Linked DNA regions of Mesorhizobium shangrilense. The protein of the gene in region 1 interacts with the protein of each later gene in a pairwise test. Links are inferred from orthologs where the notes say so. Each region holds a gene or a part of one and is shown on either strand. Other genes may lie near its edges. The genes, in order: PD284_RS07760 and gltA.

Region 1 (7,029 bases):
TCGCTCACCGGAATGAGCGTAGCGAGCATCACGAGGATCGGCCCGTCCATCGCACCGTAGACCTCGCGCAGGGGCACGGCGTTCAGGGCGACCATACCGACCGCTGCAACGAAGAAGGCGATCGAAATCGGCAGCGCGCCGAGCGCTGTGGCGCCCATCGCCGCGGCAAGGATCAGGATGGGCACGATTCCCCGCCTGACGCTGCCCAGCAGAATCGGTCGCTCGGCGAGCGGCAGGCAGCCGAAGGTGCGCAGCACCTCGGGCATCGAGGCTCGGCTGCCCTGCAGCACGATCACGTCGCCCAGGCGCAGCCTGACCTCGGCCGGCCGCTCGGTGAGGCGTTCATCCTTGCGGCTCACCGCGAGCAAATTGACATTGAAGCGTTCGTGCAGCGCAAAGCTCTTCGCCGACCATCCGATCAGCGGGGAATTCTCGCCGATGACGGCTTCCACAGCCTCGGCCTCGGTGCCTTTGGGGCTGATGACGCTGCGGTCGCCGGTCAGGTCGAGCTTTGCGTGGGAGACAACGCGCCCCAGCGCCTCGGGGTCGCCCTCCAGCAGCACAACGTCGCCGGAACTGAACACCGTGTCCGGCAGCGGCGCGATGCGCAAGCCGCGCCGCATGATCGATGTGACGACCGCGTCTCCTTCCGCAAGCTTGACCAGTTCCCCAACAGGCTTTCCGTGCAGGTTGGAATCGGTCGTGACCCTGGCCTCGACCAGATAGTTCTTGATGTCGATGGCCTCGTGCATGGACGCGCTTTCGCGCGAGCGGGCGGGAACCAGCCAATAGAACAGCAGGAGGAACACGATGCCGGCGGCGCACAGCATGGCGGCGACGGGCGTGAAATCGAACATGCTGAACGACGTCCCGGTCATCTCTTCGCGCACCCGCGAGATGATGATGTTCGGCGATGTCCCCACCTGGGTCAGAAGCCCGCCCAGCAGCGAACCGAACGCCATCGGCATAAGGAACACGGAGGGCGATGCGTTGGACCGCTTCGCGAACTGGAATGCGATGGGGATCATGATCGCCAGCGCTCCGATGTTCTTGACGAAGGCCGACAGCACAGTGACCACGATGACCAGCAGCGCCAGTTGGGCGCGCAGCGACGAGACGCTGGGCGCATAGCGCTGCACCGCGTACTCCATGACGCCTGAGCGGGCGACGCCATAGCTGACCACGAGCGCGCTGCCCACGATGATGACGATATCGTCGCTGAAACCGTCGAAGGCCGCATCAAAAGGCACGATGCCGACAGCGATCGAGACGATCAGGGCGGTCGCCGCAATCAGGTCGTAGCGGAATCGCCCCCAGACGAATGCGCCCATCATGAGCGCGATGACGGCGAAGGACAGTAATTGGGTGCTCGTCACTGCCGTCCCTCCGCTGGGTATCACGATTCAACGCATGACGTTGACGGCCGTTGCGGGAACATGGCCGAAATTGATCCGACGATTTGCACCCTGCAAGCGGGAATCCGACTCGCGCCGACAGCGGGCTACAACATTTGATGATAAAGTGCCTGCCGCCTGATGACAGAACGGGCCAAAAAATGTGGAGCCTGCATGTATTGGCGCGCCGTCTCCTGCCAATCGCGGCGGTCGCCGTCCTGTCCGCGCCGGCGGGGAGCCTGATCGCCGCTTCGGGCGACCAGGCAGTCGATCTGGAGCTGGTGCTGGCCGTCGACATCTCCCGCTCGATGGATCCGGAGGAGTTTGCCGTGCAGCGTGCGGGCTATGTCGCCGCCCTGCGCCATCCCGATTTCATCCGGGCGATCGGCTACGGAGCCAACGGACGCATCGCATTGACCTATTTCGAATGGGCCGGCAGCGTTCACGCCTCCTCGCAAGTGGAATGGCGCATCATCGACGGGGCCGAGAGCGCCAACGCCTTCGCCGACACGCTGGAGCGCCGGCCCGCGGCGACCTTCCGGGGCACCTCCGTGTCGGCCGCCTTGCGCCACGCGGCCATGCGCCTCGAGGAAAACGACATCCGCGCAACGCGGAAGGTCATCGACATCTCGGGGGACGGCCCCAACAATATCGGCGGCCCGGTCGTGGAGGCCCGCAAGGCAGCCATCTCACAGGGCATCACCATCAACGGCCTGCCGATCCTGATACGCCCCTCGCCGAGCGTCGGTGATCTCGACGCCTACTACGCGGAATGCGTGACGGGTGGTCCGGGGAGTTTTGTCCTGCCGGTGCGGGCCGCATCCGAATTCGCCAACGCTATTCGCCGCAAGCTGATCCTGGAGGTGAGCGGGGCGGACCTGCCTGCCGTGGTCAAGAACGCGGCTCAATCGCCGGTCGACTGCCAGATCGGAGAAAAACTGCGCCGGACCTATTCGGACCCCTACCTGCCCGAGCTGGACCGATAGCGGCAGGCCTGGGGCGGCGCCACGGCCCGCGTGCGTCGGCGCGCCGCAAGGTCTTCCAAAGCTGCCCGCACGGCATAGATATGACTGAATTCCTCACAACCTTCGTTTCCAACCTCTTCCGCAACCCCTCGAGTCGCCCGTGTCGAATTCCAAGCGCGCCCTGGTCATAACCAACCCCCGCGCCCGTCGAGGCGAGACGCCGCTCGGGCCTGCCCGCACGCTGCTCGAGGACGCCAACTTCGAGTTGATCGACATGCAGCCCGACGCGGGCGAGAGCATCTCCGACCTCATTTCGCGCAATGCCAACCGCTGCGACCTCGTCATCCTGGGCGGAGGCGACGGCACCTTGAATGCGGCCGCGTCCGCCCTCGTCTATACGGGGCTCCCTCTCGGGGTGCTGCCGCTCGGCACCGCCAACGACTTCGCCCGCACCATGGGCATACCGACCGACCCGCTGCAGGCGGCTGAGCTTATCGTGCAGGGCCGCACCAAGCATGTCGACCTCGGCGAGGTGAACGGTCACCTCTTCTTCAACGTCGCCAGCATCGGCTTCAGCGCGGAGCTCGCGCGCGAGCTGACCGAGCATGCCCAGAAAAGATGGGGAACCCTCGGTTATGCGATCGTGGCCTCCCGCATATTGCTGCGCTCGCGCCTGTTCAGTGCCTTTCTCGACCATGATGGCACAACCGAAATGATCCGCACCATGCAGGTCTCGGTCGGCAATGGCCGTCATTACGGAGGCGGAATGACCGTTGAGGAATCGGCCACCGCGGATGACGGCTGGCTCGACCTTTACAGCCTGGAGGTCGACCACTGGTGGCGCCTGCTGCGGCTGCTGCCGAGCCTCCGCGCCGGCACGCAGGGCCAGTGGGACGACGTGCGCGCCTTCAAGACGACCGAAGTCACCATCCGAACCCGCCGCCCGCGGCCCGTCAATACCGACGGCGAGCTGACGACGTGGACGCCGGCGCATTTCCGCATCCGCCCGAAATCGGTGGTCGTCTACACGCCGTAGGGCCGGCGGCCTCCTTGCCGCGACCACGCTTTCCCTCGACAATCCCTTTTCCCGCCTGTATTTCCGCGAGCGCCTCCCGGCCTTGACTGGATTTTCGATGTCGAACACGAACGCACCTACTCGCCCGCAGCCGAAACCCGGCGTCATGGACATCGACGCCTACGTTCCCGGCAAGAGCACCGCGCCGGCCGGCGTCAAGCTGCACAAGCTGTCGTCCAACGAGAACCCGCTGGGGCCGTCGCCAAAGGCGATCGCGGCGGCGCGCGAAGTGGCCGGCAAACTTGACATCTATCCCGACGGCACCGCCCGGCGGCTGCGCGAGGCGCTGGCGGAGGCGCATGGCCTGAACGCGGCGAACATCGTCTGCTCGAACGGCTCCGACGAGATCCTGGGCCTGCTCGCGCAGACCTACCTGTCGCCGGGCGACGAGGCGATTTTCACCGAACACGCCTTCATGGTCTACAAGATCTACGTCAAGGCGGCGGGCGGCACGCCGGTGATCGTCAAGGAGCGCGACGAACGCGCCGACGTCGACGCCATCCTGGCCGCGGTAACCCCGCGCACGAAGATCCTTTTCCTGGCCAATCCCAACAACCCGACGGGCACATACCTGCCCTTCGACGAGATCCGGCGCCTGCATGCCGGCCTGCCTCCTCACGTGCTCTTCGTGCTCGACGCCGCCTATGCCGAGTTCGTCAGGCGCAACGACTACGAGGCCGGCATCGAACTGGTCTCCAGTTCCGACAATGTCGTGATGACACGCACCTTCTCGAAGCTCGGCCTCGGCGGCGCGCGCATCGGCTGGATGTACGCACCGCTTCCCATCGTCGACGCGATCAACCGCATGCGCGGTCCCTTCAACGTCAACGCCGTCGCCATCGAGGCGGGGATCGCCGCCGTCCACGATCGCGCCTATCTCGAGCTCAGCGTCACGCACAACGAACGCTGGCGCACCTGGCTGACCGAGCAATTCACCGCGCTTGGCCTGCGCGTCACGCCGAGCGTCGGCAACTTCCTGCTGGTGCACTTCCCCGAAGATGGCAGGCACAGCGCCGCCGCGGCGGACGCCTATCTCACCGAGCGCGGTTACGTGCTGCGCGCAGTGACCGGCTACGGCTTCCCCAATGCGTTGCGCATGTCGGTCGGTACCGAAGAAGCCAATCGCGGCGTCATCGACGCGCTGTCCGAATTTCTGAAGAGCTGATCATGCCCAACCCGATGTTCGAGAAAATCGCCCTGATCGGCATCGGCCTGATCGGCTCCTCGCTGGCGCGCGTCATCCGCCGCGAGAACCTGGCCGGCCATGTCGCGATCGCGACGCGCAGCGAAAAGACCCTCGCCCGTGCGGCGGAGCTGAAGCTGGGCGACAGCTACACGACCGACCTCGAGGAAGCCGTCCGCGACGCCGATCTGGTGATCGTTTCGGTTCCGGTCGGATCCTCCGGCGAGGTGGCGCAGCAGATCGCGCCTGCCCTGAAGCCGGGCGCAATCGTGACCGACGTCGGCTCGACCAAGTCCTCGGTGATCGCCCAGATGGCGCCGCACATCCCTGCGGGCGTGCATTTCATTCCTGGCCACCCTATTGCGGGAACGGAGAAGTCAGGCCCCGACGCCGGCTTCGCGGACCTCTTCGAGAACCGCTGGTGCATTTTTACCCCGCTGCCGGGCACCGACCCGGAAGCGCTGGAGAAGCTGTCGGAGTTCTGGCGGCGCTGTGGCTCCAACATCGACACGATGGAGCACGACCATCACGACATGGTGCTCGCCATCGTCTCGCACCTGCCGCATATCATCGCCTACAACATCGTCGGCACGGCCGACGACCTGCAGCAGGTGACGAAGTCCGAAGTGATCAAGTACTCGGCTTCGGGTTTCCGCGATTTCACGCGCCTCGCCGCCTCCGACCCGACCATGTGGCGCGACGTCTGCCTGCACAACAAGGACGCCATCCTCGAAATGCTGGCGCGCTTCTCCGAGGATCTCGCCTCGCTGCAGCGGGCGATCCGCTGGGGTGACGGCGACAAGCTGTTCGACATGTTCACGCGGACCCGCGCGATCCGCCGCTCGATCATCGAGGCGGGCCAGGAGATCGATGCCCCGGACTTCGGGCGTCAGGCGATCGAGCACCCGGTCAAGAAGTAAAACTGCGCCGTTCCGAAGCGGGGCGTCAGATCGGCGGAATGTCGCCGAGCGAAATGAAGCCGAGCGTCGCCTTCCCCTTCACGATCCTGAGAGGCACGGACGTGTTCTCGCCAAGCATCGCCAGGCCGAGCATGGCGTTATTGATCTGCTTGCTGGCTTCGGGGAACGCCTGAGCCGCGACTTGGGCAAGGCCCTTGGCGTTGCGGATGGTCAGCGTCAGGTCGGCGTCGATCAGGCCGGCGGCGTCGGCCGCGATACTGCCCTTCACCCCGACCCCCGTGTTCGGGCCGGTCGAGAGCCAGAGATTGCGGATCGTCGCCGACTGTCCCTTGAGGTCAGCGGCACCGGAACGCAGCAGGGCGACGCCGTTGGCGATGGTCGCGTCGATCTGGCCGGACAACGGCGGCAGCACGCGTCCCTGGACAAGCCCCGCAGCCGCCGTCAGGTCGCCGATGCTGCCCGCCACGTCGAGATCGCTGCCTTTGGGGCGCATGTGGCCCTCGAACGTCTTCGCATTGAGCTGTGGGGCGGCGGAAACGGGACCTGCGGCGATGTCCGTGCCCTCGATCGACACGCGTTCCGGGAGCGGGGTCGCGAGCCGCGCGCTGGCGCGCAGCGCCTTCCAGTCCAGCTGAAGGGAGCCCGCGCTGCCGAGGCCGACGGTTGCCGGCCCGTCGAGCTCGCTGACGACGTGGAATGGATTGTAGACCTGTGCGGCCGACCTCAGCGCGCCGGCGGAGACGTTCACCCCCTTGCCGTCGTCGAAGCTGACCTTGTCGCAGTAGACGCCGATGCGAAACGGGAAGCCGCGCGCCGTCGGATTGGCGCAGTCGGCGGCGACGCCCTTCTGCCCGGCGTTCGCGAGCGCCGTCCGCACTTGGCCTTCGAGCATGTTGCCGACATAGAACCAGCCGGCACTGTAGCCGCCGAAGAGCACGACGATGAAGGCCGCCAGCCAGACCATGCGGCGGGAATAGCGGGGAGTGGTCTCGCTTGACGCCATGCTCTCTCTTTCGTTACGCCTCGCCGGTCACCCTGACGAGCGGCGATGATATGGGCGATTTTTGGGTCTTTGGCTATGGTTCGCTGATGTGGCGCCCCGGCTTCGCGCATGTCGAGGTCCAGCGGGCACGGCTGCACGGCTTCCGGCGTTCGCTCTGCGTGCGCTCCTGGGTGCACCGCGGCACCCAAGAACACCCCGGCCTGGTGCTGGGGCTCGACCGTGGCGGCTCCTGCATCGGGCTGGCCTTTCGCGTGCCGATCGAACTGCGCGAGGAAGTGCTTGCCTACCTGCGCGAGCGCGAGCTCGTCACCAGGGTCTATCTGGAGCGCACGCTGCCGATAAAGCTCTCCAGCGGCGGCACCGCCACGGCGGTCTGCTACGTCGTCGACCGCGGCCATGAGCAATATGCCGGCCGCATGGACGCCGGACACGCCGCCGAGATCGTCGCCACATCGCATGGCCAGTCGGGCCCAAATGACGAATATGTCA
Region 2 (6,977 bases), 1.7 Mb from region 1 along the record:
TCGCATTGTGAGCGCAGCATGGTCGAAGAGCAGCGCGATCAGCATGATGGCGATCATGATGAAGCTGCGTTGCGCCGCGACCTGGTAGCCGGAGATGAAGAGGTACACCGCCAAGACGGCCAGCGCGACCGCGCCGGCATATTTGCGGACGGGACGACGCGCTGAAAAATTCTGGAAGCAAGCAAAGAACGCGCGCATTGCGCCCATGATCGTGGCCGCGACCAGCGCCATGTGCAGTCCCGATATCGACAGCACATGAGCGAGGCCGGTCCGGCGCAGGGCCTCGTTGACATCCTCAGGAATGCCTGCGCGCACGCCCGCGATGAGTGCGGCGGCGATTTCGCCCTCTGCGCCACCGATCGTGTCCCGGATGCGGGCCGCCAGTGTGTCACGGGTATTTTCCACGACCGCACCGAGACGCTCCGAAGGCGTCGGCGGATCGGATGTGGCGATCAGTGTCGGCTCCATCAGGAAGAAGCCGGTTGCGCCGACGCCGTCGAAGTAGCTTTCGAAGGCGAAATCGTAGGCGCCGGGCCGCACTGGGCCGCGCGTAGGCAGCAGCCTGACGACCCCTTCCAGCACGTCGCCCGCCTCTGTCCCTGCTGGAATGGCGCGCGCCGAGACACGCACCCGCTCCGGCGCATGGCGAAGGCTCGGGCGTTCTGTCGCGATGACGTCAAGCGTCAGGCGCACCCGGCCGCTGGCAAGATGGTCCGTCGCGACGATCCGCCCGGTCAGGCGGGTGGTGATCTCGCCTCCCAACATCTTGGTGCCGGCGCGGATGGTCTCGACCTTGGCGAAGAGTGCGCCCAGCGAGATGCATAAAAGCGCGGCGGCAATCAGTTGCGCCAACGCCGAGCGTCTTGCCGCGAATGCGGTCACTGCAAGAGCGCCGGATGCGCCGAATAGCGCCCAGAGAGAGGGCTCGGCTCGGGCAACGAAATAGGCGAACGCCCCGATCGCAAGAAAGACAGGAACGAAGGTGAACGGTGTGCCGCGCTCCATTTCCACGGCAACGGCCCGTGCGATGCCTTTGTGCAGTCTTGCAAGCCGCTGGTGCGGCGCCAGCGCCGAAACGGTCGCGTCGAAGGCGCTCAGCGTACCCGCGACGCCCCCTGCGGCCGGCGGGTCGCCCCCGTCCCCGGGCGGGCGAAAGGGATCCGTCGCCAGACGATAGGCGGCGTCCGGCGACGGAGCGAAGAATCGGTCTTCCTCTGCGTCTATGGAGGACGAACCCACCGTTCGCCGGTTCCCCAACCCTTGCACCCCCGGGAGCCTATGCTACATGGACGCCATCAGCGCGCCACTGGCGCGAAACCGTACCTTGCCGCGCGTATTGCCGGCCGCTCGAGAAGCCCCATGACCGACACAATCGTTACCCGATTTGCGCCCTCACCGACCGGCTACTTGCACATCGGCGGCGCGCGCACCGCACTCTTCAACTGGCTCTACGCCCGCCACACTGGCGGCAAGATGCTCCTGCGGATCGAAGATACCGACCGCGAGCGTTCGACGGACGCTGCAACTGCCGCGATACTCGACGGGCTGACCTGGCTCGGCCTGCACTGGGAAGGCGAGCCGATTTCCCAATTCGGGCGCGCCGAGCGGCATCGGGACGTCGGCGAGGAACTGGTGCGCCTTGGCAAAGCCTATTACTGCTACGCATCGCAGGCCGAACTCGAGGAGATGCGCGAGAAGGCGCGCGCCGAGGGTCGTCCCCCGCGCTATGACGGGCGCTGGCGTGACCGCGATCCTTCCGAGGCGCCCGCGGGCGTGAAGCCGGTCATCCGAATCAAGGCTCCGCGCGAGGGCGAGACGATCGTGCGCGACCGTGTGCAGGGCGACGTGCGGTTCCCAAACAAGGATCTCGACGATTTCATCATCCTGCGCTCGGATGGAACGCCGACCTACATGCACGCGGTCGTGGTCGACGACCATGACATGGGCGTCACGCACATTATCCGGGGCGACGATCACCTGACCAACGCGGCGCGCCAGACGGTCATCTACGACGCCATGGGCTGGGAGGTGCCGGTGATGGCGCATATCCCGCTGATCCATGGAGCTGATGGCGCCAAGCTGTCGAAGCGCCATGGCGCGCTGGGCGTCGAGGCGTATCGCGCCATGGGCTACCTGCCGGCGGCACTGCGAAATTATCTTGTGCGGCTGGGCTGGAGCCATGGCGACGACGAGGTCATGAGCCTCGACGACATGATCCGCTGGTTCGATGTGGATGACATCAACAAGGGCGCGGCGCGCTTCGACTTCCAGAAGCTGGAGGCGCTGAACGGCCTCTACATGCGCAAGATGGATGACGCCGAGTTGCTGGACGCCTTCATCGTCACCCTGCCCTATCTTCCCGGCGGTGACGAGATATTGAAGCGGCTGACGGACGACCGCAAGGCGCAGTTGCTTGCCGCCATGCCAGGTCTCAAGGAGCGCGCAAAGACGCTTGTTGAACTCGCCGACGGCGCGGGATTCCTCTTCGCCGAGCGCCCGCTGCCAATGGACGAAAAGGCAGCCGCGTTGCTCGATGCCAACGGACGCTCTGTGCTCGCCGGCGCCCATGCGGCGCTGGAGGGGACGCAGGAGCCCTGGAGCGCGGCCTCGACCGAGGCTGCCGTCAGGGCTTTCGCGACCGAAAAGGGCCTCAAGCTCGGTGCGGTGGCGCAGCCGCTGCGCGCCGCTCTGACCGGCAAGGCGACGTCACCGGGGGTGTTCGACGTGCTTGCCGTGCTTGGCCGAGATGAAAGTCTTGGCCGAATTCGGGACAAAATCGATTAGGTCAGCCTCACTGCCCCAAAACCGTATTGAGTCCCGACTTTTGCGATGCAACATTGCTGTCACGGGCGAGCTTGGCACGTGTGCTGAAATACGTTAGCACAAGCCGCCTTCCATCATACTGTCCCCTGCGCCGGCGGGCCGTCCGTCCCTCGGCGACGGGGATTTTTCAAGGAGCCTTCCATGACCAATTCTTCGGCGAAACTCGAACTTGGCGGCAAGACCCTTGATCTCAAGATACGAAAAGGCTCGGTAGGACCGGATGTGATCGACATCGCCCCGCTCTACAAGGAAACGGGCGCATTCACCTACGACCCCGGTTTTACCTCGACCGCATCCTGCGAGTCCGAAATTACCTTCATCGACGGCGATGCGGGCGTGCTGCTGCACCGCGGCTATCCGATCGACCAGCTCGCCGAGCACGGCGATTTCCTCGAAGTCTGCTACCTCCTGCTCTACGGCGAACTGCCGACCAAGGCCCAGAAGGAGGACTTTGACTACCGCGTCACGCGCCACACAATGGTGCATGAGCAGATGTCGCGCTTCTTCACCGGTTTCCGCCGCGACGCGCATCCGATGGCCGTGATGTGCGGAGTGGTCGGCGCGCTGTCGGCTTTCTACCACGACTCCACGGACATCTCCGATCCCTACCAGCGCATGGTGGCGTCCATGCGCCTGGTCGCCAAGATGCCGACGATCGCGGCGATGGCCTACAAGTACCACATCGGCCAGCCCTTCGTTTATCCGAAGAACGAGCTCGGCTACGCCGCCAACTTCCTGCATATGTGCTTCGCGGTTCCGTGCGAGGAGTACAAGGTGAACCCGGTTCTCGCCCGGGCGATGGAGCGCATCTTCATTCTGCACGCAGATCACGAGCAGAACGCCTCGACCTCGACCGTGCGTCTGGCCGGCTCGTCGGGCGCCAACCCGTTCGCCTGCATCGCAGCCGGCATTGCCTGCCTGTGGGGTCCGGCGCATGGCGGGGCCAACGAAGCGGCGCTGAACATGCTGGCCGAGATCGGCTCGGTCGACAACATTCCGGAGTACATCGCCCGCGCCAAGGACAAGAACGACCCGTTCCGCCTCATGGGCTTCGGCCACCGCGTCTACAAGAACTACGATCCGCGCGCCAAGATAATGCACAAGACCACGCATGAGGTTCTGGGCGAGCTGGGCATCAAGGACGACCCACTTCTGGACGTCGCCATGGAACTCGAGAAGATCGCCCTCACGGACGAGTACTTCATCGAGAAGAAGCTTTACCCGAACATCGACTTCTATTCGGGCATCACGCTGAAGGCGCTGGGCTTCCCCACGACCATGTTCACCGTGCTGTTCGCCGTCGCGCGCACCGTCGGCTGGATCGCACAGTGGAAGGAAATGATCGAGGATCCGCACCAGAAGATCGGCCGTCCGCGCCAGCTCTACACCGGCGCGCCGGAGCGCGACTACGTTCCGATCGCCAAGCGGTAAGCCGCCGGCGCTAGATCGAAGATCCGGGGAAAGAAGGCGCGAGGTTCGCGCCTTTTTCTTTTCTTGCGGAGCCTACCGGCCTCTCCGCGCCTCGATCAGCTGCCTGACCACCCCGGCCGCGATCTCGCCGGCCGGCCGATCGACAGCCATGCGACGGGCCACTTCGGCAAAGCCCTCTTTCTGCCAGGCGCGCAGAGATGTGTCGCAGAACAGCGCCTCCATGTGCCTGACGATCGTCTCGGATCGGATATAGCGGTCGTACACTTCCGTCACGATGGGGCGGTCGGCGATGATGTTTGGAAGCAGGGCGGACCACGTCGTCAGCATCCTCACGGCAAGCTTGGCAATCGGGTCGAGCGTGTAGCAGGAGTACATGGGCACGCCCGCCAGCGCCAGTTCGAGCGACACTGTGCCCGACGCGATCATGGCGGCGTCGGCCTCGCCGAAGGCCTTCCATTTGCGCTCGGGTTCGACCGTGATCTCCGGCTTGACGTCCCAGTCTGTCGTGGCGTTGGCGACAAGTTGCGCAACATGCGGAACCGTCGGCATCAGCACCTTCAGCCGATGGCCGCGGCGCTGCAGGGACGACACCGCCTCGCCGAAGACGTCGATCAGGCCCGAGACTTCCCCGCGGCGCGAACCTGGCAGCACAAGCAGCTTCTTCTCACGCCCAGGCGAAAGGTCGGCCTTTTCCGCTTGCCTCTGCGCAGCGCGCAAAAGACTGGGATCGTGTGTCAGCCGGTGACCGACATAGGTGCCGGGCGGCCCGCCAAGACGCGCAAGCGCCTCGACCTCGAACGGCAGAATGCAGAGGATGTGGTCGACATGACCGCGCATTGCAGGCGCACGCTTGGGACGCCACGCCCACACGCTCGGGCAGACATAGTGGATGATCGGGATATCGGGGGCCGCCGCCCTCACCTTCCTGGCGACGCGCAGCGAGAACTCGGGACTGTCGATCGTGATCAGACAATCCGGTTTCGCCGCCACGATCTCACGCGCCGTCTGCGAGATACGGCGCATCAGCCGCGGCAGATCGCGCACGATGGCGCCGATGCCCATCAGGGCGATCTCGCCTGCATCGAACAGGCTGGTCAATCCGAGGTCCTGAAGGTGGCGTCCGCCGACGCCGACCAGCTCAAGCCCGGAGCTTTCGGCCCGCAGCGCCCGCACGATATCGGCGCCCAGCAGATCGCCAGACTCCTCGCCCGACACGATCGCTATCTTGAGCGCGCGGCTGATCATGGTTCGCGATCCGACTTCAATCCGACGACGAACAGTCCCAGCGCGTCGGCCCTCTCGATGACCTTCGCCCAATCCAGGATGAGCGAACGCCCGGCCTCCACACCGATTCCCGCAAGCCCGGCGGCATGGGCGCCGTCAACGGTCGCCGGACCGATGGCCGGCAGGTCCGCCCTCACCTCCTGATCGGGCTTGGCGCACTTGACGATGACGCCGCGCTTCAGCTTTGCGATGCGGCCGTGGGTGCGCAGCTCCCGGGCGCGCTCCAGCAGGCCGTCGGTGCCCTCTATGCCCTCCAGGGCAATGACGCGCCCATTGACCGATATCGCGGCCTGCCCGATGTCGAGGGCGCCTATCGCCAGGGCCGCCTCGCGCGCTGCCTCAAGGTCGCGCCAGTCGTCCGGCAATGGCTGAACCGCGGTCAGCGAACCTTCCAAGGCAAGCAGGTCCGGGACAATCTCGTGGGCGCCGACCACCTTCATGCCGGCCGCCTCGATGTGCTCGATGAGCAACCTCAGCATGCCATCGTCGCCGCGCTTCAGGGCTCTGGAGAGCCGCGGAAGCGCGGCCAGCAGGCCGAGATTGAGCTTGTAGGAACCCAATGAAGGACGTCGGTCGATGCTGCCGGCGAGCACCACATGGGTAACCTTGCGGCGCTTCAGCAGGCCACGGAGCGCGCCAGCGTCCTCCAGACTCATCGTCCTGTGCTCGAAACGGTCGAGACGGGAATCCGCGTCGGTTTCACCCTCGATAAGGACCACGAAAGGATCGTGTCCCAGCGCCCTAAGGCCTTCCGCGACATTGACCGGAAGCCGGCCGCCGCCGGCAACGACCGCGACCTTGTCCGGCGCAGACAGACGAACGGTTGCCCGCCGCTCAGACGTCTTCGACATCGGCGCCGGCGTCGCGGCCCTTGCCACGGGGCGGCACGACGAAATGCCTCTTGCCGCGCGCTGTGATGAAGTCGACGATCTTCAGCACTGTCGGTGAACCGGAGAACTCGGTCCGCACCCGTTCCACGTTCTCGCTGACGGGGCGCGCCTCGTCGAAGAGCGCACGATAAGCCGCCCGCAGGGTGTATATCTCCTGGCGCGGAATGCCGGCGCGCTTCATGCCGATGATGTTGAAGCCGCGCAGGCTGGCCTTGTTTCCTTCCGCCATTCCAAACGGGATGACATCCCCGGCCACGCCGCAGGCCCCACCAACGAAGGCATTGTCGCCGATCCGCACGAACTGATGAACGGCAGTCAGCCCGCCGATGATGACGTTGTTGCCGACTTCCACGTGACCACCCAGCGTCGCCAGGTTGGCGAAGGTGACGTTGTCGCCGACGATGCAGTCATGAGCAATGTGCGTGTAGGCCAGAAAGTTGCCATTCTCGCCGACCCTCGTCTCGCCGCGGCTGGTGTCGGTGCCCGTGTGCATCGTCACGCCCTCGCGAATGGTCGTGTTGCGGCCGACGATCAGCGTGGTACGGCCGC

The links.
Region 2: the proteins of PD284_RS07760 (region 1) and gltA interact in binary tests that used the Escherichia coli proteins (3 or more experiments, as listed by UniProt). The link is inferred for Mesorhizobium shangrilense from one-to-one orthologs.

Annotation. Positions count from the first base shown.
Region 1 is NZ_JAQGPN010000001.1:1,561,502-1,568,530, reverse strand. Bases 1,576-4,457 are described here. They hold PD284_RS07760 (lipid kinase), read left to right. Parts: upstream 1,576-2,519; coding sequence 2,520-3,395; downstream 3,396-4,457. Other genes in these bases: hisC (histidinol-phosphate transaminase), read left to right, coding at 3,493-4,457; PD284_RS07765 (DUF1194 domain-containing protein), read left to right, coding at 1,576-2,380. In the rest of the region: PD284_RS07770 (SLC13 family permease), read right to left, coding at 1-1,376; more of PD284_RS07765, read left to right, coding at 1,574-1,575; more of hisC, read left to right, coding at 4,458-4,599; PD284_RS07750 (prephenate/arogenate dehydrogenase family protein), read left to right, coding at 4,602-5,537; PD284_RS07745 (DUF2125 domain-containing protein), read right to left, coding at 5,563-6,540; PD284_RS07740 (gamma-glutamylcyclotransferase), read left to right, coding at 6,591-7,029. UniProt on the Escherichia coli protein: In vitro phosphorylates phosphatidylglycerol but not diacylglycerol; the in vivo substrate is unknown.
Region 2 is NZ_JAQGPN010000001.1:3,302,714-3,309,690, forward strand. Bases 2,280-5,109 are described here. They hold gltA (citrate synthase), read left to right. Parts: upstream 2,280-2,964; coding sequence 2,965-4,254; downstream 4,255-5,109. Other genes in these bases: gltX (glutamate--tRNA ligase), read left to right, coding at 2,280-2,784; lpxB (lipid-A-disaccharide synthase), read right to left, coding at 4,327-5,109. Outside these bases: PD284_RS15900 (ComEC/Rec2 family competence protein), read right to left, coding at 1-1,239; more of gltX, read left to right, coding at 1,360-2,279; more of lpxB, read right to left, coding at 5,110-5,499; PD284_RS15920 (LpxI family protein), read right to left, coding at 5,496-6,389; lpxA (acyl-ACP--UDP-N-acetylglucosamine O-acyltransferase), read right to left, coding at 6,373-6,977.